Regions from separate parts of the Enterococcus casseliflavus genome, predicted to be linked through region 2. Evidence: predicted binding sites of a transcription regulator. Region 2 holds the regulator's gene; the other holds the start of a gene.
What was found. Region 2 encodes NrdR, which represses ribonucleotide reductase genes. Its sites were predicted from a motif close to ACACNATATATNGTGT; they were not measured.

Region 1: P0G38_RS02545 (deoxynucleoside kinase) is a predicted target of NrdR. The motif match lies at 8,572-8,587, and genes of this name have one in related genera.

The regions. Positions count from the first base shown of each region.
Region 1 is NZ_CP119393.1:519,362-531,157, forward strand. It holds gene P0G38_RS02510 (glycoside hydrolase family 1 protein) at 1-620, shown strand, start outside; gene celB (PTS cellobiose transporter subunit IIC) at 623-1,963, shown strand; gene P0G38_RS02520 (heavy metal translocating P-type ATPase) at 2,046-3,968, opposite strand; gene fni (type 2 isopentenyl-diphosphate Delta-isomerase) at 4,262-5,302, opposite strand; gene P0G38_RS02530 (phosphomevalonate kinase) at 5,299-6,381, opposite strand; gene mvaD (diphosphomevalonate decarboxylase) at 6,418-7,416, opposite strand; gene mvk (mevalonate kinase) at 7,409-8,341, opposite strand; gene P0G38_RS02545 (deoxynucleoside kinase) at 8,647-9,291, shown strand; gene P0G38_RS02550 (magnesium transporter CorA family protein) at 9,381-10,286, shown strand; gene P0G38_RS02555 (pentapeptide repeat-containing protein) at 10,283-10,918, opposite strand; gene nox (H2O-forming NADH oxidase) at 11,252-11,796, shown strand, end outside.
Region 2 is NZ_CP119393.1:1,929,033-1,940,828, reverse strand. It holds gene P0G38_RS09515 (ABC transporter ATP-binding protein) at 1-723, opposite strand, end outside; gene P0G38_RS09510 (hypothetical protein) at 892-1,230, shown strand; gene P0G38_RS09505 (FusB/FusC family EF-G-binding protein) at 1,478-2,119, shown strand; gene nrdR (transcriptional regulator NrdR) at 2,323-2,793, shown strand; gene P0G38_RS09495 (replication initiation and membrane attachment family protein) at 2,807-4,183, shown strand; gene dnaI (primosomal protein DnaI) at 4,183-5,112, shown strand; gene P0G38_RS09485 (hypothetical protein) at 5,137-5,598, shown strand; gene P0G38_RS09480 (tRNA (adenine(22)-N(1))-methyltransferase) at 5,694-6,389, shown strand; gene P0G38_RS09475 (Nif3-like dinuclear metal center hexameric protein) at 6,386-7,504, shown strand; gene pepT (peptidase T) at 7,516-8,748, shown strand; gene P0G38_RS09465 (diacylglycerol/lipid kinase family protein) at 8,848-9,756, shown strand; gene P0G38_RS09460 (DUF1294 domain-containing protein) at 9,790-10,062, shown strand; gene P0G38_RS09455 (lysylphosphatidylglycerol synthase transmembrane domain-containing protein) at 10,090-11,121, shown strand; gene P0G38_RS09450 (ABC-F family ATP-binding cassette domain-containing protein) at 11,160-11,796, opposite strand, start outside.

The DNA of each region.
Region 1 (11,796 bases), 1.4 Mb from region 2:
ACCAAAACGGGCTCACGATTGACTTTGGGCCTGAGGATGAGGCGTTGATGAAACGGGCTCTGCCTGACTTTGTCGCGATGAACTTCTACACCACAGTGACAGTGGAGCAGCCGACGGAAGCCGGGGATATGAAAAACGGTATCAGCGATCAGCAAAGTGAAGACATTATGGAGCGTGGTTTTTACAAAGGGTTCACCAATACGTTCTTGAAGAAAAATGCCTTCAATTGGACCATCGATCCCTTGGGGCTGAAAACGACGTTGCAGACTCTTTATGATCGTTACCACTTGCCGATCATCATTACCGAAAACGGCTTAGGGGCAGAAGATCATCTAGAAGCAGATGGCACGGTTCATGATCCGTACCGTATCGATTATTTGTCGCAGCATATCAGCCAATGCTTAGCCGCGATCAATGCTGGGGTGGATCTGATCGGATACAGTCCGTGGTCTGCCATTGATTTGATCAGTGTACATGAGGGGATTCGAAAACGGTATGGCTTCATTTACGTGGATCGCAATGATGCACAGGAAAAAGAACAAAAACGAGTGAGAAAAGACAGCTTTTATTGGTATCAAAAGCTGATTGAAGAAGGGGCGATCCCTTCGTTGGAGGAGTAACGATGACAAGTGTTTTTACCTTTTTAGAAACGCGTTTGATGCCGCCTTTGAATAAGTTGGCGAATTTACGCTTTATTCGCGCAATCATGCAAGCAGGGATCATTACGGTCCCTTTTACGATCGTCGGATCGATCTTTTTGATCATCAATAATTTACCGCAGATCATTCCACCACTGGCTGGCTTTTTCGAACAAACGATTTTACGATTTTCACCGCTTTATAGTGTCGTGACCACGATGTCTGTCGGCTCGATTGCTGTTTTTTATTGTTTAGCAACAGGGTATTATTTAACTGAGATTTATCATAAAGAAGATCATTTGACTATGAGCAGTTTTGTAGGGGCGTTACTAAGTTTGTTTGCCTTTTTAATGACGATCATTCAAGTCGACATTACCGATGGGGCAGCTCAATTGCTGCAGTCAGAAAGCGAAACCGCCATTGTTTACAATGGGATCGCCATAGGCGGTTGGATCACACGCTTTAGCGGGGTAGGCATCTTTATTGGGATCATCACCGCAGTGCTTGCTACGTCGGTCTATCGTTTTTGTGTAAGAAGAAAGATTACCATCCAGATGCCTGAAGGAGTTCCCGATGGAGTCAGCAAAGCATTTGCGTCATTGATCCCAGCGATTTTGATCGCCTTTTTGATGGTGGCGATCAACGGGGTACTGGCGGTTTTCCACACGGATCTTCACGGATTGCTGTCCAAACCATTTGAATTCGTGAAAGAGTTGACGGGTTCTTGGTTAGGAATCATCGTGATTATGCTCCTTATCCATCTCTTATGGGCAGTGGGGGTTCATGGGACGGCTGTTATTAAAAATAGTTTCATCAATCCCATCCTGTTGGTGGCTCTAACGGAAAATATCGATGGTGCCAATAATATTTTTGCTGGGGATTTCGTGAACATGTATATTTTTATGGGCGGCGCAGGAAGTACGCTTGGATTGGTTTTATTGATGCTGTTTGTGGCAAAATCACAACAGCTCAAAGTCTTAGGAAAAGCAGCGATCTTACCAGGACTTTTTAATATCAATGAACCAGTGATCTTCGGGGCACCGATCGTCTACAATCCGTATTTGATCATCCCCTTTATCATAACCCCTTTGATCAACGTCACGATTGCTTACTTTGCTAGCTCATTTGGCTTTGTCGATAAAGTCATTACTGGCATTCCCTGGATCTCACCAGTCGGAATTGGGGCGTTTTTAGGAACCGGTGGTGATTTCCGAGCCATCCTGATCGCTTTGATCAACTTAGGGGTTTCCATTCTCTGCTATTATCCATTCTTTAAGATGTACGATGGCAAACTCTACACGGAACAACTTGCCAATCACGCATAAATAGGAAAAAACAGCAAAACGCCCGTTGATGGACTTCTAGTGAAGTGCCAACAACGGGCGTTTTTTCTAATGCAAGTAGTGGTCACGTATGCAAAGACTGTTGATACAAGACGCAATCATCACAATCTTTGCGAGTTGGTTTGGCTTGATGGGGTGTTTCTTTGTGTAATGGCAAAAGCATACGCAACCCGTTTAAGATAACTAAGATCGTGCTTCCTTCATGACCCACGACCCCTAGAGGTAGCGTGAGAAATTCAAGGAAGTTTGAAGCAATCAGCAACAAGATGACACTGATAGAAAAGACGATGTTTTGTTTGATGATCCGCTGTAATTTTTTAGCCAAACGGTGACTGTCGACCAAGCGCAGCAAATCATTTTTCATCAAGACGATGTCCGCCACATCCATTGCGACGTCGGTTCCTTCGCCCATCGCGATCCCCACACTTGCGGTCGCTAAGGCAGGGGCATCATTGATCCCATCACCGACCATCGCATTGATTTTGTAGGTTTCTTTCATTTCTTTGATCCGAGTGGTTTTCTCATCAGGCAGGCAATCACTTTCGTAGTCAGACAAGCCGATTTCTGCTGCGATCACTTTAGCAGTACCTAAATGATCACCCGTCAGCATCGTCGTGTGAATCCCCTGCTCATTGAAGTAGGCAAGACTCTCGCGAGCTTCAGGACGGGGCTGATCCAATAGCGCTAAATACCCTGCTAACACACGGTCACGATTGATATAAATCAAGGTTTTTCCAGCTGCTTTCAATTCGTGGATGCGGGTTTGCTCACTGGCAGCAACAGAGGTTAGATCGACTTCTTTTCCAATCGTCCAATGGGCAGCTTGGTAAGTGGCGGCTAGACCGACCCCCGCTTGTTCTTCCACGGCTAATTCCAATGGCTTTTCATCGTGAAAATACGCCAAGATCGCTTCAGCCAATGGGTGATTTGATTGTTTTTCCATCCCGACGATCAGTTGGGGAATAAAGGGTTCATCCAGCAACAGATGGACATCAGTGACAGCAGGTTTGCCACGAGTCAGCGTTCCGGTTTTGTCAAAAGCGATCGCTTTGACATTGGCAAAGGCATCTAAGGCTTGTCCGCCTTTGCATAAAACGCCCAAACGAGCAGCGTGAGAAATGGCTGCTAAGGTCGCAGGAGTAGCAGAGGCGACTAAGGCACAAGGAGATGCCACCACCAGTAAGACCATGCCGCGATAAAAGCTTTCTTGGAACCCCCAATTCGTGAAAAACGTACACAAAACGATCATTAGCGGGACGGCGATTAAGACGATCGGCACATAGATCCGTTCGATTTTTTCAATCAGGGTCGCCGTTTGACTTGGCATTTGCTGTGCTTCTTCCACCAATTGAATGATTTTTGCAAAGCGGGTGTTTTCACTCGTTTGAGTAACTTCAATGTACAATGGCTGCCCGAGGTTGATGGTTCCGCCAAAGACTTCACTGCCTAAACGTTTCTCGACAGGAATGGATTCGCCACTGATGGCCGCCTCATCAACGCTGCTGTTTCCTTGGATCACGATACCGTCGATCGGGATCGCACTGCCTTTTGCCACCATAATCGTATCTTTTAACTGAAGGGCTTCCACTGGTACTTCGACGAGCTCGCCACTTTCAATCATTTTTAAGGCAGTCGTTGGTTGCAGTGCCATTAATGAACTAATTTCTCGCGTACTTTTGTTGGTCGTATATTCCTCAAGGGCACCGCTCAAACAAAAGATAAAGGTCAACATCGCCCCTTCAAACCAATGACCAATGATACAGGCACCAATGGCGGCTAATGCCATCAATAGATCGACGTTCAACCGTTTGTCGTGCACCAATTCTTGCGTGCCTTCCCAGGTTTGTTTCCAACCACCAGCAAGAATCGCTAACAGATAAGGGACAAAGCTGTAAGGAATGGAAAAAGATGCCATAAGAAAGCCAGTTGCCATCAATAGCAAACAAGCGATCGTTGAAAAAACAGCCGACGATTCTGATTTACTCATAAGAAACGCCTCCTTTTGAATGTAGTCTAGGAATGAAAAACCGATCCTTTTCTCAAGAAATAATCGATTGTTCCTCCCTCAACTTGAGCATAGCACATTCGAAAACAAGATGGTAAAAAAACAACGTACCTGATAATGAAAGTGATTATCAAGTAGCAATTAAATAACATTACTATCCAAATGATAAATGGAAATTTACTATTATAGAAAAAAGAACACAAAAAAAGCAGTACAATAAAAAACGAATTGTACTGCTTTTACTTATTTGATGTGGTAGTCAGCGATTGGATTGCTTAACGCAAACTATACTTTGCTAAGGGAATCTGACGTGCTTCACACCACTCTTTGACAGCACCAGAAAAAATCAGCTGGACCTTGGTAAGGTCTTTGGTGCTTGTCTGTCCTGCCATTGTGTAGAGCAGCTGCAGCTGTTCCTTCCATGATTGTAAGGTGGCGATAGTTTCTTCTTTGCCTTTTGACAAAAGCAGCACGAGGATCGTGGCGGATAGTCCTACGCTATCGGCACCAAGGCAAAGTGCTTTGAAGATATCGTAAGCATCCCGAACCCCGCCTGAAGCGATGCGGGTAAAGGGCTGTTGGAGCTCATTTGCTTCCAGCAAGGAAATCACGGTGGATTGACCAAAGGTGTCTAAATACGCCAATTCACGTTTTTTTCGGCGAGCATTTTCGATTTGCGTAAAACTTGTGCCGCCGCTGCCAGCAACATCAATCGTTTGTACGCCGATCGCCAGTAACTGCTGGATCGTTTCTCGGGACATCCCAAAGCCGACCTCTTTTACGACAACCGGAACGGCAACAGAAGCCATCGTTTTTTCCAATAAGGACAGCCATTGGCTAAATTGACGATCGCCTTCTGGCATCACTAATTCTTGCGGTGCATTCAGATGGATCTGCAAGGCATCGGCACCAAAGAGCTCCACTGCCCGTTGTGCATTTTCAACGGGACTGCCCGCACCAATATTGGCTAATAAGAAGCCGTCAGGATTGGCTTTGCGGACGATACGGAAAGAATCGGCGACACCTGGGTCTTTTAAGGCAGCCGAAACGGAGCCGGTTGCCATCATCAACTCACAGGCTTGTGCGATCTCTGCTAACTCTTGATTGATTTTTAAGGTTTTTTCACTGCCGCCGGTCATGGCATTGATGAAAAAAGGGCTGGAAAATGAGCGGTCAAAGACAGTCGTCGCAATTGACACATCAGCCACGTCAATTTGTGGAAACGACTGGTGAACCAAGCGAACTGCATCAAAATCGTTGCTGTGTTCTTTATGGAACGCTTTTGCTAAGGAAACATGTTCATCTTTTCGATTCATGATAGGTCCTCCCGGTAATGGTAAACATGCAGCGGCAAGGGGGTGATCTCGGCTTTTTCCCACGCACTCATCAATGGTAAAATACCGGTTTTTTGGTCAACGATCACGATACCGCAATCGCCGCCGCCGGCACCGGAAGATTTGGCTGCCCCACAATAATTTTCTGCTAGATCACAAAGCTTTTTAAGTGCTGGAGTTTCAATCGGCACACCAGTCAGTGCGGACAACTCCCGCAGGAGCTTTCGATTTTCCGTGATCATTTTTTTGATCGTGCGACTGTCTTCATTTAAGAAGCCGTCGATCAATCGATTGACGCAGTCTTTGCTGGCTGCTAAAAAGGCGGCATAGGCGTTTTCTTTTTCTTCTTTGGATTGATAGACTTGATCCACTAAATCAGAGGTGGAGGCAGGAGAGCCTGTCCAGCCAATCAGCAGTCGAAGAGATTTCGGAACCGTCAAGGGACGGATCGATAATCCTGGCCAATCGAAAGCGATCAATTCTGTTAAGGTATGGTCTTTTTGTTTGGCTAAGACCCAGTCGTGATCGAAGGTTGAAAAAGCGATCCAGCCGCCATAGCAAGAGGCCGCAATATCACCGCACGACCCATTGCCTTGAACAGCGAGATGGGCAAGAGCCGCAATTTTGAATTGGGTCAACCGATCCATGTCCATTTGATAGTACAGATTCAATGCTTTGACCGTGGCAACAGTCACGGCACCGCTGGAACCGAGGCCATATTTGCGACCATTCGAGTTATCCAGTTCACTGGTCACTTTTAAATCGTAAAAGGAAAGGGGGATGCCTTTTTCTTGGGCATATTTTTCCGTCAGACGAATGGCTGCCAAAATATAGTGGAACGGGTTATCTCGGTGGTCTAAGACTAATTCGCCTTTGCGACGCGTCCAGCGAATCGGCAGGTCGCTGTATTGGGCAGACTGGATGCTGCCGTTTTTACGGGCCTCTTCAACAGTGACCGTGATAAATTGGTCAACAGCAACGATGATTGCAGGATGACCAGGTTCGACAACGGCGTATTCACCAGCAATAAATAGTTTTCCAGGAACGGATAGTTCAATCATTTCGACACTCCTAATCGATGGCTTCTTAATGGCTTCTTAGTTGATGGGGGAAGATTCTTCCACCGGTAAAAAGGCTAATCCTTTGCCCGCATGAGCAGTTACTAATTGTTCTGAGGCAAAGTGAGCACTTAATTCACGTAAAATCGTTTGTTCTTCTTGTTTTTGGCATAAAACTTTGACATTGGGACCAGCATCCATCGTGAAATAGCAAGCCAATCCTTTTTTTCGCAGCATTCGGATACATTCCATAGCTCGTAAAGATTCAGAAGACCAATAAGTAAAAGGTGGTTCGGCGGCTAAGGTCGTTCCATGCATTTTCAAGGCGTTGGCCTCGGTCGTTTCACCTAAAGCAGTAAAGTCTTTCTCGGCAATCGCTTGTTTCATTTTCACGAGATCGGTGGCAGTGGCAGAAAGCCAGCCTGGATAAAAGCTCGAGGTTTCAACGGTTCGGCGCATGCCCTCACGACTGGAGATTTCTTTGGCTTGTGCATTGATCAAAATAAAGATCATACTCAATTCTTCTTCCCAGCCATTTGACGGCACTTGGGTGGCAAAAGAAGTCTCATCGGTGCCTTGATGCCATTCAGCAAAGCCGCCGTAGATACTCCGACACGCCGAACCAGAACCGCGACGGGCCAAACGTGATAATTCTTGCTCCGACAAGTTTAAGTCCAGTGCTTCACTACAGGCACCCGCCAAGGCCGCTAATCCGCTGGCAGAAGAGGCAAGTCCAGCAGCGGTTGGGACGAAGTTTTGACTTTCCACCGTGGCATACCACGGGCAGTCCGCTTTTTTTCGTACCAGATCCAAAAAGTCCGCAACTTTTTTTGTGGCAGCGTCTGTTTGCACCACGCCATCCAATGTAAAGCGATCCTGCGTATAATCGGGTGAAAAAGCCACCGTTGTTTCTGTGTAAAAAGCATCGAGGGTCAGGGACAAACTATTGTTCATCGGTAAAATGAAGGTTTCGTCTTGTTTTCCCCAATACTTGATCAATGCGATATTCGTGTAGGCACGAGCCTTTCCCTTATACATGTTCATAAACTCCTAATCCTTGTATCCATGCCGCACGAGCGCCATCGGACAATAAAATACGGCTGATATTCTCAGCCTGTTCCTTCGTTTTGGTTAGTGCGATCATACAGCCGCCTCGGCCCCCGCCGGTCAGCTTCGCCCCATAAGCCCCGTGTGCCAATGCTGAGGAAACCAACTGATCCAGTTGCTGATTGCTGACCCCTAGCTGCTGCAGGGCCTGATGGGCGTTGTTCATGCTTTCACCTAATACTTCTAATTGATTGGCTATGATGGCCTCTTTGGCTCTTTTGGTTTCAATCCCTAAACGCTGGATCGCTTGACTGGCCAGCTGCTTGCTGGTTTCAAAAAGATGGGCGACACTTTTGACAGCTTCTCTCGTTTGCCCTTTGATACCAGTATCAGCGACGAGCAAATAACCGTCGATCGTGAGGGGAAACGAAGTGATGGGATGTCCTTTGATAAAGTAAATGGCATCCGTCCCGCTAGCTGCTGCAGCATCGATCCCGCTAGGATTGCCGTGAGCGATTTTTTCAGAAAAGTTGACATAGGTCATCAATTCTTCTTTTGTAAAATCTTTTTTGATCCAATCAAAAAAAGCGCGAGTCAGTGCAACAGCGACCGCCGCGCTAGAACCCATTCCCCGTTCAGAAGGGATGGTGCTGACGATGGAGGTTGCAAAAGGACCCGTGTGGAAATCTTGTTGCAGACGATGCAGCAAGTCTTTGACATTTTTTAAGTGGCTGGGGACTTCTTCAAGCAGACCGTGATAGTAACTTGAAATCAAGGTGTTTGTTTCATTTGCTGTGATCTCGACTTGTACTTTTGCTCCCGCAAAAGGGAAAGCAATTGCTGGTTCACCGTAAACAACTGAATGTTCACCCATTAAGATGATTTTTCCTGTAGCTATGCCAGTACCAATTGACATTATTTTCCTCATTTCTCTAGGGAGCTTACCCCACATGATTCATTTATCGTTTGTCAGTCAATTGTAACTATCTCCTGACAAAAACACAATTTAATTAAAGATCCTTTCCTATTTTACTAGAAGAAGGCTCTTTCGTTAAGCATTCCGTATGAGATTTCAAAAAAAAGCAAAAATCTTTAAACTTTTATTGAAAAACTTCTTGATCTGTGCTTCAAAAGTTTCGGTTGACGGCACAAGATATAGTATTGTATAGTTGATATCGCAAGTGCAACATACAATATTTAGTGATGAGTGAGTTGGGGGATATGAGCGTGATCGTATTAGCAGGAACGATTGGTGCCGGTAAATCAAGTTTGACCGCATTGATCGCCAATCATTTTGGCAGCCAAGCCTTTTATGAATCGATCGATGACAATGAAGTGTTACCATTATTTTATGCAGATCCAAATAAATATGCGTTTTTACTGCAAATCTATTTCTTAAATAAACGATTTGAAAGTATCAAGCAAGCTATGAAAGACGACAATAACGTCTTGGACCGTTCCATTTATGAGGATTCACTGTTGTTCCATTTAAATGCGGACCTTGGGCGAGCAACCGATACCGAAGTCAAAGTCTATGATGAATTGTTAGCCAATATGTTGGAAGAGCTGCCGTATGCAGCCCACAAAAAGCATCCAGATCTTTTGGTGCATATTCGCGTTTCTTTTGAAACGATGCTCGAGCGTATTGAAAAACGTGGGCGGGAATATGAGCAGTTGACCTTTGATCCTTCGTTATACGACTACTACAAAGAGTTGAACAAACGCTACGATCAATGGTACGAAGAATACAATGAGAGTCCAAAGATCCAGATCGATGGCGATCAATTCAATTTTGTCGAAGACCCGCAAGCGGCACAGGCCGTTTTAACGATGGTGGAAGAAGCTTTGAAAGACGCCCGTAAATAGCAATAGCCGATACAGCCAGAAAAGTCCTTTGATTGGGCTTCTGGCTGTTTTCTTTTATAATAGAAGAAAGCAAGAGTGGAGGATGGACTGTGGAAAACAAACATGTCTTTTATGATGGAAACTATGAATGGATTCAAGTCGACCAGCAAGACGCAAAAAGCGTGATGGCACTACAAAAACAATATCATCTGTCCGATGAGATGCTTACGTATTCTTTAGATAAAAACGAACGAGCACGAGTCGAATACGATGCCGAAGAAGAAGCATTGCTGCTGGTTTTCAACGTACCTCAGCAAGAAAAGCGAGACAATCATTTTGAGACCAGCCCAATGACGTTTATTTTAAAAAAGAAGCAAATCTTTACTTTTGCCTCCCATGATACCCGTTATGTGATTCCGATGATGGAGCGTTTGATCCTGCAAAAGCCGCAGCAAACACCGCTGCACTTTTTGTTTCAAAGCTTATTCTTGATTTCAGGCACGTTTTTTCCGCTAGTCGAAGAAGTCAATAGTGAACGGATTCGCTTGAATCAGCGACTACGGGAAAAAACCACCAATAAAAACCTGCTGCAAATGTCCGATTTGGAAGTCGGTTTAGTCTTTTTAGTGTCTGCCACGAAACAAAATGCGGTCCTCTTGGAGCAGATCAAAGCGTTATCCATTTATCGTTTGATGGATGATGACGAGCGGGAACAGCTGGATGATGCCCTGATCGAAGCCAAACAGGCAGTGGAAATGACGTTGCTGGCTTTTCAAATTTTAGAGCAACTTTCTGGAACCTACAATAATCTGTTAAACAATAACTTGAATGATACCATGAAGTTTTTGACCGTTTGGTCTCTTTTATTGACTGTGCCTTCCATCGTCACCAGTTTCTTTGGCATGAATGTTCCACTGCCTTTTACCAATAGTATTTTCGGTTGGGGGATTGCCTTATTGATCAGTTTAGTGTTATCCATCTGGATGTTGATTGCTTTATGGCGCAGAATTCGTTAATCGATCACCAAACCTAGACCGGCGGCGATGACCAAGGCCTGTTCTTGATCGACCGTTAGCCCCCGCAATTGTTCAAAGGACAACGCGATCTTTTGAAATTGATTGGTCCGAAAATCTAAAGTTGCTAATTTTGTGTGAAACCAGTTGCTATTGTTCAACTGGTTTTCTTGTAGCGTCAAGTGTTTCCAATCCATTTCATAAAACTCACTGTCGTTTAGTTGGCACTGACGAAACAGCATCGTCCGTAAATTGGTGTTGCTAAAAGAAGCAAAGTTCGCCACGCAATCTTCAAAGGTGCAGTCACGGAAATAGCTTTCCGCAAAATTGGTGCCAGTCAATTTGCATTGTTTAAAGTGAACCCGATGAAAGCTGGCGCCAAAACATTCCAGATTAGAAAAATCGCAATTCTCAAAAAGAACGTTTTGGCATTCCCATTGACTCAAGCGTGTTTTTTGCATCGTCACTTTCTTGAAATGACATTGCTTCAAGATGAGATTTTTACAAGCATCATAGCTATAGTCACCGCCTTCGAAGAAAGCACCTTCGAAAAGTAGTTCTTCTTCTAAATAAAAATCCTGTGGCTCTAATGCCGACAATAAGGGCAGTAGTGGCAATACGATTTTTTTCTTCATCAAGATCCCATCCTATCTGTTTTTCTCTTCAGTATAACACGGCGCATCGCTGCCGCAATAGGTACGAAAAAGCAGTAGAATATTGTGAAATTTATTCAATCGGTTTGCAGAATGCTTTTATAACAAGGAAAATCCTTAGGTTTAAATACATAATTTTTCACAATCTTTTTGCTTGCAAGACGAAAATAATTTTGATATAGAAACTTAACCCGCTGAAAGTGACGTATATCAACGAAAAACTGTCATAAATTTTTAAAATCGCGAAAAAGTTGATAGTTTTCAAATTCACAAGCAAGCTATAATGACAATGTAAACAAAAGGAGGAAATTTTCCATGACAAAAACAGTTATTATCGGTGCAAACCACGCGGGGATTGCTGCTGCCAATACACTATTAGATAACTACAAAGACCAAGAGGTCGTAATGATCGACCGTAATACAAACTTAAGCTACCTAGGTTGTGGGACTGCTTTATGGGTTGGACGTCAAATCGATTCATACGAAGGCTTGTTCTATACAAAACGTGAAGATTTTGAAGCAAAAGGTGCAAAAATCCATATGGAAACAGTGGTTGACCATATCGATTTTGAGAAAAAAGAAGTGCACGCTGTAACCAATGACGGTGAAACGATCGTTGAATCTTATGATAAAGTTGTCATCGCAACTGGTTCGGTACCGATTTCACCAAAAGTACCTGGACGTGACTTGAAAAACATCCATTTCTTGAAAAAATTCCAAGACGGACAAACGGTTGATAAAGAGTTAGCATCAGAAGACGTGAAAAACGTTGCCGTTATCGGTGCTGGTTACATCGGTGTTGAAATTGCTGAAGCAGCAAAACGCCGTGGCAAAAATGTGTTGCTTTTTGATGCAGCGAC
Region 2 (11,796 bases):
ATCATAAAAAGAGGTGAGAACCTCCTCAGTAAAAATCGTCTCTCGTTGACCAGCGGCGTGGACTTCGCCGTTTTTTAACATCAGCAAATGAGTGAAAATCGGTAGTAGCTCTTCTGTATGATGGGTAACGTAAAGAAGAGTCGGCGTATTCGGCAGCTGTGAAAAAGTCTCCAGACGGGTTAGCAGTTCTTCTCGCGCAAATAAATCAAGGCCCGTACAAGGTTCGTCCAAAATGAGGATCTCTGGTTGTGCCATCATGGCACGTGCGATCATGACAAATTGCTTTTCCCCTTGAGAAAGGACGTGATAGGAACGATGGATCAGATGCGATAAACCTAAGTCAGCCAAAAGCTCTTTTGCTTGGATCAGCTGCTCTTCTTCGTAGGACTCATAAAGACCAATACTGGAATAAAGCCCGGAAAGAACGATCTCTTCGGCAAGATCGCGACCATAAAACTTGCTTTGCAGCGCTGAACTGACCCAACCAATGCGCCGTTGAAGATCGGGCACAGACGTTTTTCCGTAACGCTCCCCTAAGACTGTTCGTTGACCAGAAGAAGGCCATAAACTTCCCGTGATCATTTGGAGTAATAAACTTTTGCCAGCACCATTCAGACCTAAAATCGCCCAATGCTCATTTTTTTTCACTTGCCAATTGATCGCTTTTAATAAATAGTTCTTGTCGCGAACGAAAGAAACCTGTTGGAAATCGAGGATTGTCATCTATTGTCGAACCTTAAACAGGTTCTTCACCTCCAGTTGTATGAATATTCAGAAAATAATCGCTCATATTATAGCATAAAGAAAAACATTTTGCTGACTGTTTGGTATCGCATTCATATCTTTTGTCAGAAATCAGAATGCTTGTTATGATGAAACTATACAGGAGGGATGATAACTATGGGTACTTTTAAAGATGAAAAAGATGTGATCGTTGGCAAAGCCAAAGAAAAAATCGGTGAGTGGACCAACAATGAAGAACTTGCCCACTCTGGAAAAGAACAAGCACAAGAAGGTCAAATCAAGAAAGAGCACGATCAAAAACGAGTCAATGAACTAGATGATCAAAATGATGAGCGTGATGCCCGCAATGATCGAACCACCCCTGAAAATGTCAGCAGCGAAGAACTATTGCGAGCTGAAAATCCCGATGCAAATAAAATTTCTTCGAATGATCGACGGGATGCAGACCAGCTGAAGCATTACACAGGAATTGAAGATAAATTATAAACAAACATGGATGCCTTCGTCTTCTAGACGAGGCATTTTTGGGTTAATGAGACAAGAGAGGTTGAAAGACAACCACCTGCACAGTTGACAATTGCTCAACCTCTCATTATAATCCATTAAGATCGCATGGAAAGCAGCGAAGAAATTGGGAGGTGGTCATCAAATGCTTATTTATGCATTGTGTACGACTGTCAAGAAAGTAGAACAGCCGCAATAGGAAACGGAAAATTAGAAAGAAGGCTTTTTTATGATCGAACCTTACCAATTTCATTCAATTAAACATCAAGTATACCAATTAGTACGAACGTATCAATCGGTCAATGATCCTCGAACGATCAAAACGGTTGAAACGATGACAAAAGATGCCATAGAACAATTTTTTCCTGAAGAAGAAACAGCGCCACGTGAAATTTTAGCTGCTTTCTTTCAACCTGGGATGACAATCAGTCGCAGCAATGAGCTGTTAACAGAACTCAAAGAGTACGTCCGACCCTTTCAGGTACCGACAACAAAACAAATTGAAAAAATGTTTCGGAAAGTAAAAAAACTGAAAATACCTGATTTTGCTTCCGTTGATTTAAAAGAGACCACCTATCTTTCTTGGGATGATATCGGTAGTCAAAGTAAGTTTATGATCATTGCCACTGAGCAGGGCTTTACAGGACTTCACGGTCATGTCTCAACCGAGGTCAAGAAAGGAATCTGTCCCTTGTGCCAGCATGAAGGGAATGTCTCGATGTTTCTTTCTCTGACGAAAAGCAATGGCGATGGAACGTATACCAAACGGGGGAACTATATTTGTCGTGATAGCCAACGGTGCAATCAGCAGATGGAAAAGCCAGCAAATTTGCATGACTTTGTTTCTTTGCTGCAAATGAAAGATAAATAACGAAATGAAACGGCAGAAAGATTTCTGCCGTTTTTTCAAATTCAAAAAAACAGTAGTTATAACATTATTTAAATTTTGTAATAAATGAACAGAATAAACCACTTTGGCTATTGTACCAACGGATTTCATGTTATAATTAATCATAGAAACCGATGACTTTACGTAAATACGTAAGCGCATAAGAGAGAAAATGAGGTGGAACTATGCAATGTCCAAAATGTCATCATAACAATTCTAGGGTAGTTGATAGTCGACAAGCCGATGATGGACGTGTGATTCGCCGCCGTCGTGAATGCGAAAATTGCGGCTATCGCTTTACAACATTTGAACGTATCGAAGAGGCACCCCTACTTGTGATTAAGAAGAATGGTGCCCGTGAAGAATTCAATCGAGAAAAAATCCTAAGGGGTTTGATTCGTTCTGCTGAAAAACGACCAGTGACAATGGATCAGATGGAAACGATCGTCGATCATGTGGAAAGTCGTGTTCGTGCTCTTGGTGAAAATGAAATTTCTACAACACAGATTGGTGAGTATGTGATGGAAGATTTAGTTGATTTAGACGAGATCGCTTATATCCGTTTTGCCAGTGTCTATCGCCAGTTTAAAGACATGTCAGTTTTCTTGAAAGAACTACAAGACATCGTCGAAAAAGCGAAAGAACCACAAGAATAGAGGGGGACAACAAGTGGGCAATAGTTTACCGAATCAATCGTACAAAGTGTTCAAAAGCCGTCCACTTACAACGGAAGGGAAAGACGCCCTCATTTATTTGTATCAACCAATTATTGAAAGTGATGCTTTAGCGTTGTATTTGACACTCGCAAGCGATGTCCAAGCCCAAAGCTTTTCTGGCGAGGAGTCGGTGACGACCGTGCATCTCGATATCTTGAATGCCATGAATGCGGGAATGCCTCGCTTCATAAAAGCCAAGCAAAACTTAGAGGGCATCGGCTTGCTAAAGTCTTATGAGAAAGCAGATGCTCAAAACGGGAGCTCGTATCTGTATTGGTTGCAAGAACCGGTCCATCCAGCAGCGTTTTTTCAAGATGAATTGTATGCTTATCTGTTGTTGGAAAGAGTCGGAGAGCGTAAATTTGATCAGCTGGTCAAGCTGTATCAACCAAAGCAGTGTTCCTTGACCGATTATCAGGAAGTGACTCAATCCTTCTCAGCCGCCTATGGGTTAAATACCGCACGTTTTGCTTCACATGAAGAAACGTTACAGGCAGTCAGTGATTCTTTTCAAGAAACCAAAGCGAACTTGGTGCTTGACGAAAAGCAGTTGGATTGGGACTTTCTTTTATATGAAGCGCAGCGTCGGTATATCCGTGCCGCTAATTTCACGCCAAGTTTTCGACAAAAGTTAGTTCTATACCATTCTTTATATGGCTATGATGTGTTGGAATTGTTGGATTTGATGGCGGACAATGTTTCTTTGACAACAGGCGAGGTCGACCAGAAGAAGCTGGAACAAGCTATCATGAAGAAATCACGACAAACATTCACGAAAACATCAAAAAGAGAAGATCCCCAAGCGGAAAGTCAGTTGCGCCGCTTCAATACATTAAAACAGAATGGTTTTTCAGAAAATGATGTCTTATTGATTCAAGAAAGTGAGAACAATGCACCGATCGCTTTTCTCAAGGCGATCAAAGCGGAGAAGAACAGTTTCATGACGGATTCAGAACAATGGCTGATCAAGAGCCTTGTCGAACGGTCACCATTGCCAAATAGTGTGATCAATGTTCTGGTTCATTATGTCTTGGTGGTCCAAAACAATGCCGCTTTGTCAGGAAATTATGTGAACAATATCGCCGCCCAGTGGTCAGAATTAAAAATTGGTACGGCAGAAGATGCCATCAAACATGTTCGGAGCCTTGTTCGAAGTGCCAAGGAAAAACGCAGCCGACCACAAACCAGCGGCAAAAAAATCATTCGCGAAGAAAAGCTGCCTTCTTGGGCTGAAAAACCAGTGGAAGAGACAGCCTTAACGCCAGAGCGACAAGCAGAATTAGATAAAAAACTGCAAAACTACTTGCATAAGAAAGCTGGTGACAAGTAATGGAAGATGTAGGGAAAAACTTAGGAAAACTATTGGATAAACGCAATTACCGTGATCAGTTTTCAGCAATGATGGCAGAGGTTTTACAAGATCCTGATGTCAAAGCGTTTATTGCCGAAAATGAAGAGGTATTGACCGAAGCAGATATTCAAAAAAGCTATGCGAAACTGTATGAGTTCGTCCAAGAAAAGCGGAAATTCCGCATCAATGATCCATCCATGATCGCACCGGGCTATGAGCCGCGCTTAGCGTTAAATTTTCATTTTATTGACGTCACCTATGTACCAACGAAAGAACTACTGGCATATCAGAAACAAGAAGAGATCCGCAGTCGCATCAAAGCGATGGATATGCCTAAAGATATACAAGAAGCAAGTTTTGCAGATTATCAGCAAACGCCTGGCCGAATGGAGGCCATCGCAGCTGCCGTTGATTTTATTAGTGAGTTGACAGCCAATCCACAGGAATTTCATAAAGGACTTTACTTTGTGGGGAGTTTTGGGATCGGAAAAACCTATCTGCTTGGCGCGATCGCCAGAGATTTAGCGGAGGCAGGCTACACGACGACATTGGTTCACTTCCCGACATTTGCAGTAGAGATGAAACAAGCAATCGGTAAAGATCAGGTGGGGGATAAGCTGAACGCAGTGAAAAAAGCCCCAATCTTAATGATGGACGATATCGGTGCGGATGCGATGAGCAGTTGGATTCGTGATGAAGTCTTCGGTGTGATTCTACAATACCGAATGCAAGAGCAACTCCCGACGTTCTTTACCTCGAATTTTACTATGCATGAGTTGGAGCAGCATCTTTCAGTAACGCAACGCGGCGAATCCGAACCATTGAAAGCCAAACGTATTATGGAGCGTATTCGTTACTTGACACAAGAGATCCAAATGACGGGCAAAAATCGACGAAATGATGCCTAAAAAAACCATTACTGGAGGAAGAAGATGATGAAAAAACAAGTGATTCTAGGCTTGTCCTTAGTAGCAGTGTTGCTGTTAACGGCTTGTGGCAGTCCCGAAAACAACAATGCATCAAGTGGCGATAACACGCCTTCTGAATCAAGTGAGAATGCTAGTTCCGTTGCCAATAGTTCTTCAGAGAGCGAAACAGCGACGGTTTTTACTGGTATTATCCAAGAAGATGCCCGAGCAGGTTCTGATGATACCTTTCAATTATTTTTGAAAGACGTAGCGGCAGTTGAAGATGAGGATCAAGTCGTCCAAAGTTTTCAAAATGATGGGGTCATTCTCCATGTCCCTATCGAGGCCTATTCAGGAGAGATCGAGGAGTTAGTTGAAGGAGACAAAGTCCAAGTGTCGCTGCAAGGCGTCCCGATCATGACGATGTCGATCCCACCGCAAATTCCCGGTAACTCGATTCAAAAGGTTGAATTAGTGAACGATTAATGCAATGTGCGCCTTGGCAATGGCACCACAGTCAAGACGCACATTTTTTTCTATTTATGGAAAGCGTGTTATACTACGAAAGAAGGAGTGACAATATGAACGAACATGCATTATCGGATCGTTTGGCTTGCGTGGGCGAACAAATTCCCGACCAAGCACGTATCGCCGACATCGGCTCCGACCATGCTTATTTACCTGTGGCATTGATGCTGCAGGACAAAATCACTTATGCTGTAGCTGGAGAAGTCGTTCAAGGACCTTATGATTCTGCCAGTAAACAAGTACGTAAAAACGGGCTAACAGAGAAGATCGTGGTGCGCTTAGCAGACGGATTGGACGCTATTCAGCCAGCAGATAAGATCGACACGGTTGTTGTTGCTGGAATGGGGGGGACTTTGATTCGCTCTATTTTAGAAGAAGGCAGCAGAAAAAATCGCTTAGCGGGGGTCAAACGTTTGATCTTACAACCGAATGTTGGCGAAAGAACCTTGCGGGAATGGCTCGTTGATCACAATTTTACGATCATTCATGAAGTGCTGTTAGAAGAAAATGACAAAAATTACGAAATCATCGTTGCGGAAACTGGAAAAGCGACGTACACGCCCCAGCAATTATTTTTTGGTCCCTTTTTATTAAAAGAAAAAAATCCAGTTTTTTATAAAAAATGGCAGCATGAATTGAAGCAGCGTCAACGAGTGGTCAAAGAGTTAGAGAAAGCCAAAGAACCACCTGCTGAGAAAATGAATGAATTGAAAGAACAAATCGAATGGATCAAGGAGGTACTGGCATGATTTCTGGTCAAGAATTTATCAAACGCTTTGAAGCATACTGCCCGTTATGGTTGGCAGAAGAAGGCGATCCTGTTGGTCTGCATGTTGGTACATTAAACAAACCCCTCGAGCGAGTCATGATGACCCTTGATGTACGTCCAGAAGTGGTAACCGAAGCCATCGAGAAAAAGATCGACTTGATCATCGCGAAACATCCACCGATCTTTCGCCCTTTGAACCGCTTGCTGACCGATGATCCGCAACAAAAGATGTTGATGGATCTCGTCAAGCATGATATCGCCGTTTACGCCGCCCACACCAATATGGATATTATTGAAGACGGTTTGAACGATTGGTTTTGTGAACTGCTAGAAGTTGAACCAGATACGTACTTGAAGCAAACCCATCAAGTAAAAATGAAGAAACTAGCTGTATTTACACCTGTTGAATCGGCACCAGCATTGCGAAAGGCATTAGGAAAAGCTGGTGCTGGTCAGCAAGGCAATTACCAAAACACCAGCTATTCATTGATTGGCACCGGTCGCTTTACACCACAGCAAGCGGCACATCCTGCCATCGGTGAGATCGGAAAAGAAGAACAGGTGCAAGAAGCGAAAATCGAAGTCATTTTTCCAGAAACGATCGAGAAAAAGGTCCTTTCGGCAATGATCGCTGCTCATCCTTACGAAGAGCCAGCTTATGATCTGTATGCCTTAGACAATTTGCCGAAGACCTATGGAATCGGACGGGTTGGCAACCTCGCTGAGCCTCTTTCCATTGATCAGTTTGTCGCACGTGTCAAAGAGCGGTTTGGTTTGACTGCTTTACGGGTTGTCAGTTTTCCTAATGCACCTGAAAAAATTCAGCGAATCGCCATTTGTGGCGGCAGTGGTCAATCGTTTTATTCGGATGCCTTACGCCATCAAGCGGATGTGTACATCACTGGCGATATCAGTTACCATTTCGCCCATGACATGCAAGCCAATGGGTTGATCGGGATCGATCCAGGGCACAACATCGAAAAGGAATGTATTCCTCGGTTTATTGAGAAATTCAATCAGTGGAAAGCAGAAGAGAACTGGGCTGTGACCTTTGTTCCTTCCACCACTTCAACAAATCCATTTGACTATAGATAGGAGAATCTTTTATGTACGAAAATTTATTGCCTCGCTTTTTAAAATATGTCAAAACAGAAACTCGCTCAGATGCGACAAGCACCACAACACCTTCCACCCAAACACAAGTCGCGTTTGCTAAAGAACTGCAAAAAGAACTTGAAGAACTAGGGTTAAGCGATGTTCATTACAATGAATCAAATGGTTTCGTGATCGCAACATTACCAAGTAACGTCGATCATGACGTGCGCTCCATCGGTTTTATCGCCCATATGGATACCGCCGATTTTAATGCAGAAAATGTTGATCCGCAGATCATCGAAAATTACGATGGCGAATCGACCATTAAATTAGATAAAGAAGGAAAATACACATTAAACACAAAAGATTTTCCGAATTTAAAAAATTATGCTGGCGAAACCTTGATCACTACTGATGGTACCACTTTATTAGGTTCTGATGATAAGTCAGGTATTGCAGAAATCATGACAGCCATGGAAATTTTACTGAAAAACCCAACGATCAAGCATGGGGAAATCAAAGTCGCATTTGGACCTGATGAAGAAATTGGTGTTGGTGCCGATAAATTCGATGTGGAAGATTTCAATGTTGATTTTGCCTATACAATGGATGGCGGTCCAGTAGGAGAATTGCAATACGAAACCTTCAATGCGGCGCAAGCTGAAATTACGATCCAAGGAAAGAATGTCCACCCTGGAACAGCTAAAGACACCATGATCAACGCCTTGCAACTAGCAGTCGATTTTCAAAATGCGCTACCTGCTGATGAAGTTCCTGAGAAAACCGAAGGGACAGAAGGGTTCTTCCATTTGATGAGCCTTAGTGGTTCAGTAGAAGAAGCGAAAATGGCATACATTATTCGAGATCATGATCGGAGTCGTTTTGAAGAAAGAAAAGCACAATTATTAGCGGTTCAAGAAAGTTTGAATGCCCGCTTTGATGAACCACGAGTGCACGTACATCTATATGATCAATACTACAACATGAAAGAAATCATCGAAAAAGATATGAGCATCATTGATTTAGCGAAAGATGCGATGAAAGCAGTTGGAATCACACCGATGACAGAACCTGTCCGTGGTGGTACGGATGGCTCGAAAATCTCCTATCTAGGGATTCCAACCCCGAATATCTTTGCTGGTGGAGAAAATATGCATGGACGTTATGAGTTCGTCTCACTACAATCAATGATGAAAGCGACCGATGTGATCGTGAAAATCGCCGAACTGAATGCGCAAGCATAGCAGCAGCTTCTTCATTGAAAGAAAAGAATAACTTTAGGGCTGGGAACTCTTCACGCAGGTCTTGCGTAAGGCCCGGCCTTTTATTAGGATGTGAATAGGATGAAAATTCTCGTATTATACAACGATACAGCGGGGAAAAGTGAAGCAAAAGAAACAGCAGAAAAATTCCAAGCCTATGTGAACGAACAAGGCGATGAGCATCAAGTGTTTTTACAAGCGTCAAATCCCGATGTTGACCCTGAGGATGTTAAAGAGGCAGCCAAGAAACATGCGGTCGATACGATTGTTATTATTGGTGGGGATGGAACGATCCATCATGGGCTGCAAACATTCAAAGAAAAGCTGGATGAGCTGAAGATCGGGATCATTCCTGGAGGAACGGTAAATAACTTCGCTCGAATGTTAGGTATTCCAGTCAAGCCAGAAGAAGCGTTTGAGAATATTTTAACAGGGGTTGAACGTCCGATCGATTATGGGATGGTCAATGATCAAGTAATGATCTCGACGATGACCATTGGTCTTTTAGCAGATACTGCAGCATCAACTTCCCAAGAAGAAAAACAACAGTACGGTCCGTTGGCGTTTATGAAACGGTTCATTCATCTGTTGATCAAAAAGAAACAATACAAATTGGAAGTCATCGCTGACGAACGGAAATGGCAGGGGAAAAGTCAATTACTGACGATCGTCATGTCGAATTCAGCAGGTGGGTTTAAGAACTTTGATGAAGAAGCAAAACCTGACGATGGCTTGTTCCATGTTATTCTTTTGCCAAAATTGAACATTTTACGGTTTATTTTGTATTTGCCAAGAATTATTCGTGGTAGAATTGCCAAAGTACCAAGTGTTGAATATTTTACTGCCGCAAAGGTCTCGATCAAGGCGAAAGAAAAAACGGTTCATACTCGGACCGACGGCGATCCAACGGATGATCTGCCAATCGAGATGAAAGTCATTAAGCACGGGTTGACGATGTTGGTACCTGAGGAAGCACAAGAATCAAAATAATGGTCCCTACGATCAATCATATGGAGGAAATGGATGGATGCACTGATTTACAATCCATTGTGGTTTTATTTAATTGCAGTCAATCTTTATCTTTTCTGTCTGATGGGTTATGATAAATATCAGGCAGTAAAACAAGGTTGGCGGGTTCCCGAAGCAAATCTCCTTTTTATGGGGGCGATTGGCGGCGGATTAGGCGGTTTGATCGCGCAACGCGTGTTTCGCCATAAAACAAGAAAGAAGAAGTTTTATTTCTTTTTTGCTTTCGGCACCGTTTTTGCTATCCTGCTGATGGTCTTTTTTGCATAAATTCGGTTTAACAAGCAAGGAGTTAATATGAAAACTAAAGTGAAGTTCGCCCTTAATTTACTTTTACTAGTAGGCATTCTGGGTGTGATGTATTTTTTTGTCCGTAACTCGATGATGGAAATTTTAGCGGGGCTAAGAGAGACCAGCTTTCTCGTCGTCTTACTGGTTATGGGGCTTGGCACATTGTACCTAGTGATTGAAGGACGAACAGTTAAAGAGATCGCAGTGACTTTTCAACCGGAATTCACCACCAAGGCGGGGTTTCTAACCGTCTGTTACAGTGGGTTTTATCGGATCGTGACGTTTGGCGCGGGCACCTTGATCTCAGAGGTGAATTTTTATCGTAAAAATGGCTTGCAGTTGTCACAAGGGGTTGGGGTCACCACCTTACACATGGTGATGTATAAGTTTGCCATATTGACTTATGCGATTGCTGGGTTGATCATTCAATTCTCGCTATTTTATGACAATGCGCCGAATATGATTTGGGTGATATTGGTGGGGATCGTACTCGTTTTTTTGATCATTGCCGCTTTATTGGCACTTTCTGTCAGTATCAACATACAAGTCTTTTTTGTGATCGTCAGCAATAAGCTGTTCAAAAGTGCAACGTTAAGAGGGATCGTTGACAAATGCAACACCCAGATCTATTCTTTGCGAGAAACGGTCAATGCGATTATTACCGATCGGACCGCTTTCTTGCGCATTTATCTTTGGAATCTTTTGAAGATGCTGCCTTGGTACGTGATCCCTTATGTGATTCTTGTCGTGCAGCACCCAGAGATCGATTTCTTGTTGACGTTATCCTTCATCAGCTTTGCTGTCGTCTTGTCCGGGGTGATTCCAACACCGGCGGGGATCGGTTCCTTTGAATTTATTTATATGCTGCTTTTTGGTCCATTAGTCGGCACAGTCGATGCAGCATCTTCTATGCTGCTGTATCGCTTAGCGACATTCATTTGGCCCTTCATTATTGGCTTTGCATATGTAATGAAAGAAAAGCGCAAAGACATTAGCCAAGAGCTGACAGAGCTCAGAAAAGAAAAAGTGGAAAGTTAAAAAAACGCTTATCTTCGAGTAGAGGATAAGCGTTTTTTTTAGTCTTTCAAATCAATGATCCGATCAACAAAGGATTCATAGAATTCAGCTTCATGGGAAACGATCAGAACGGTTCCGGGAAAAGTTGCCAGGGTTTCTTCCAAATTGTTTTTCGTGTCTTGATCTATATGGTTGGTCGGTTCATCAAGAATCAAAAAGTTGCTTTTGATCAGCATCATTTCAGCTAACTTCACTTTTGTCTGCTCGCCACCACTTAATAATTTCAATTCCTCTTGAGCAAGCTGGCTAGGTAATCCCGCACGAGAAAGTTGTCGTCGCAATTCTTTGTTGGTTGCCTTTGGGAAAAGATCCTCGAGGTATTGCAGAGGCGTCTGTAATGGATACTCCCAGTCAAGATCTTGAGAAAAGTAATTAAACTTTGTATGCTGTGGGTAAGAAACGGTTCCTTCAATTGCAGGGATCACACCAAGTATTGTTTTGATCAACGTCGATTTACCGATCCCATTAAATCCCCGAATCGCAATTTTTTCGCCATAGCGGATCGTTAGGTTGATTGGCGATAGTAAAGGCTTTTGGTCATAACCGATCACTAGATTGGTCGTCTCTAATGCCAAGGTCGTAACGATCGGTGCCAAATCAAATCCTAGATGCGGTTTAGGGACATCTTGGGGTGGG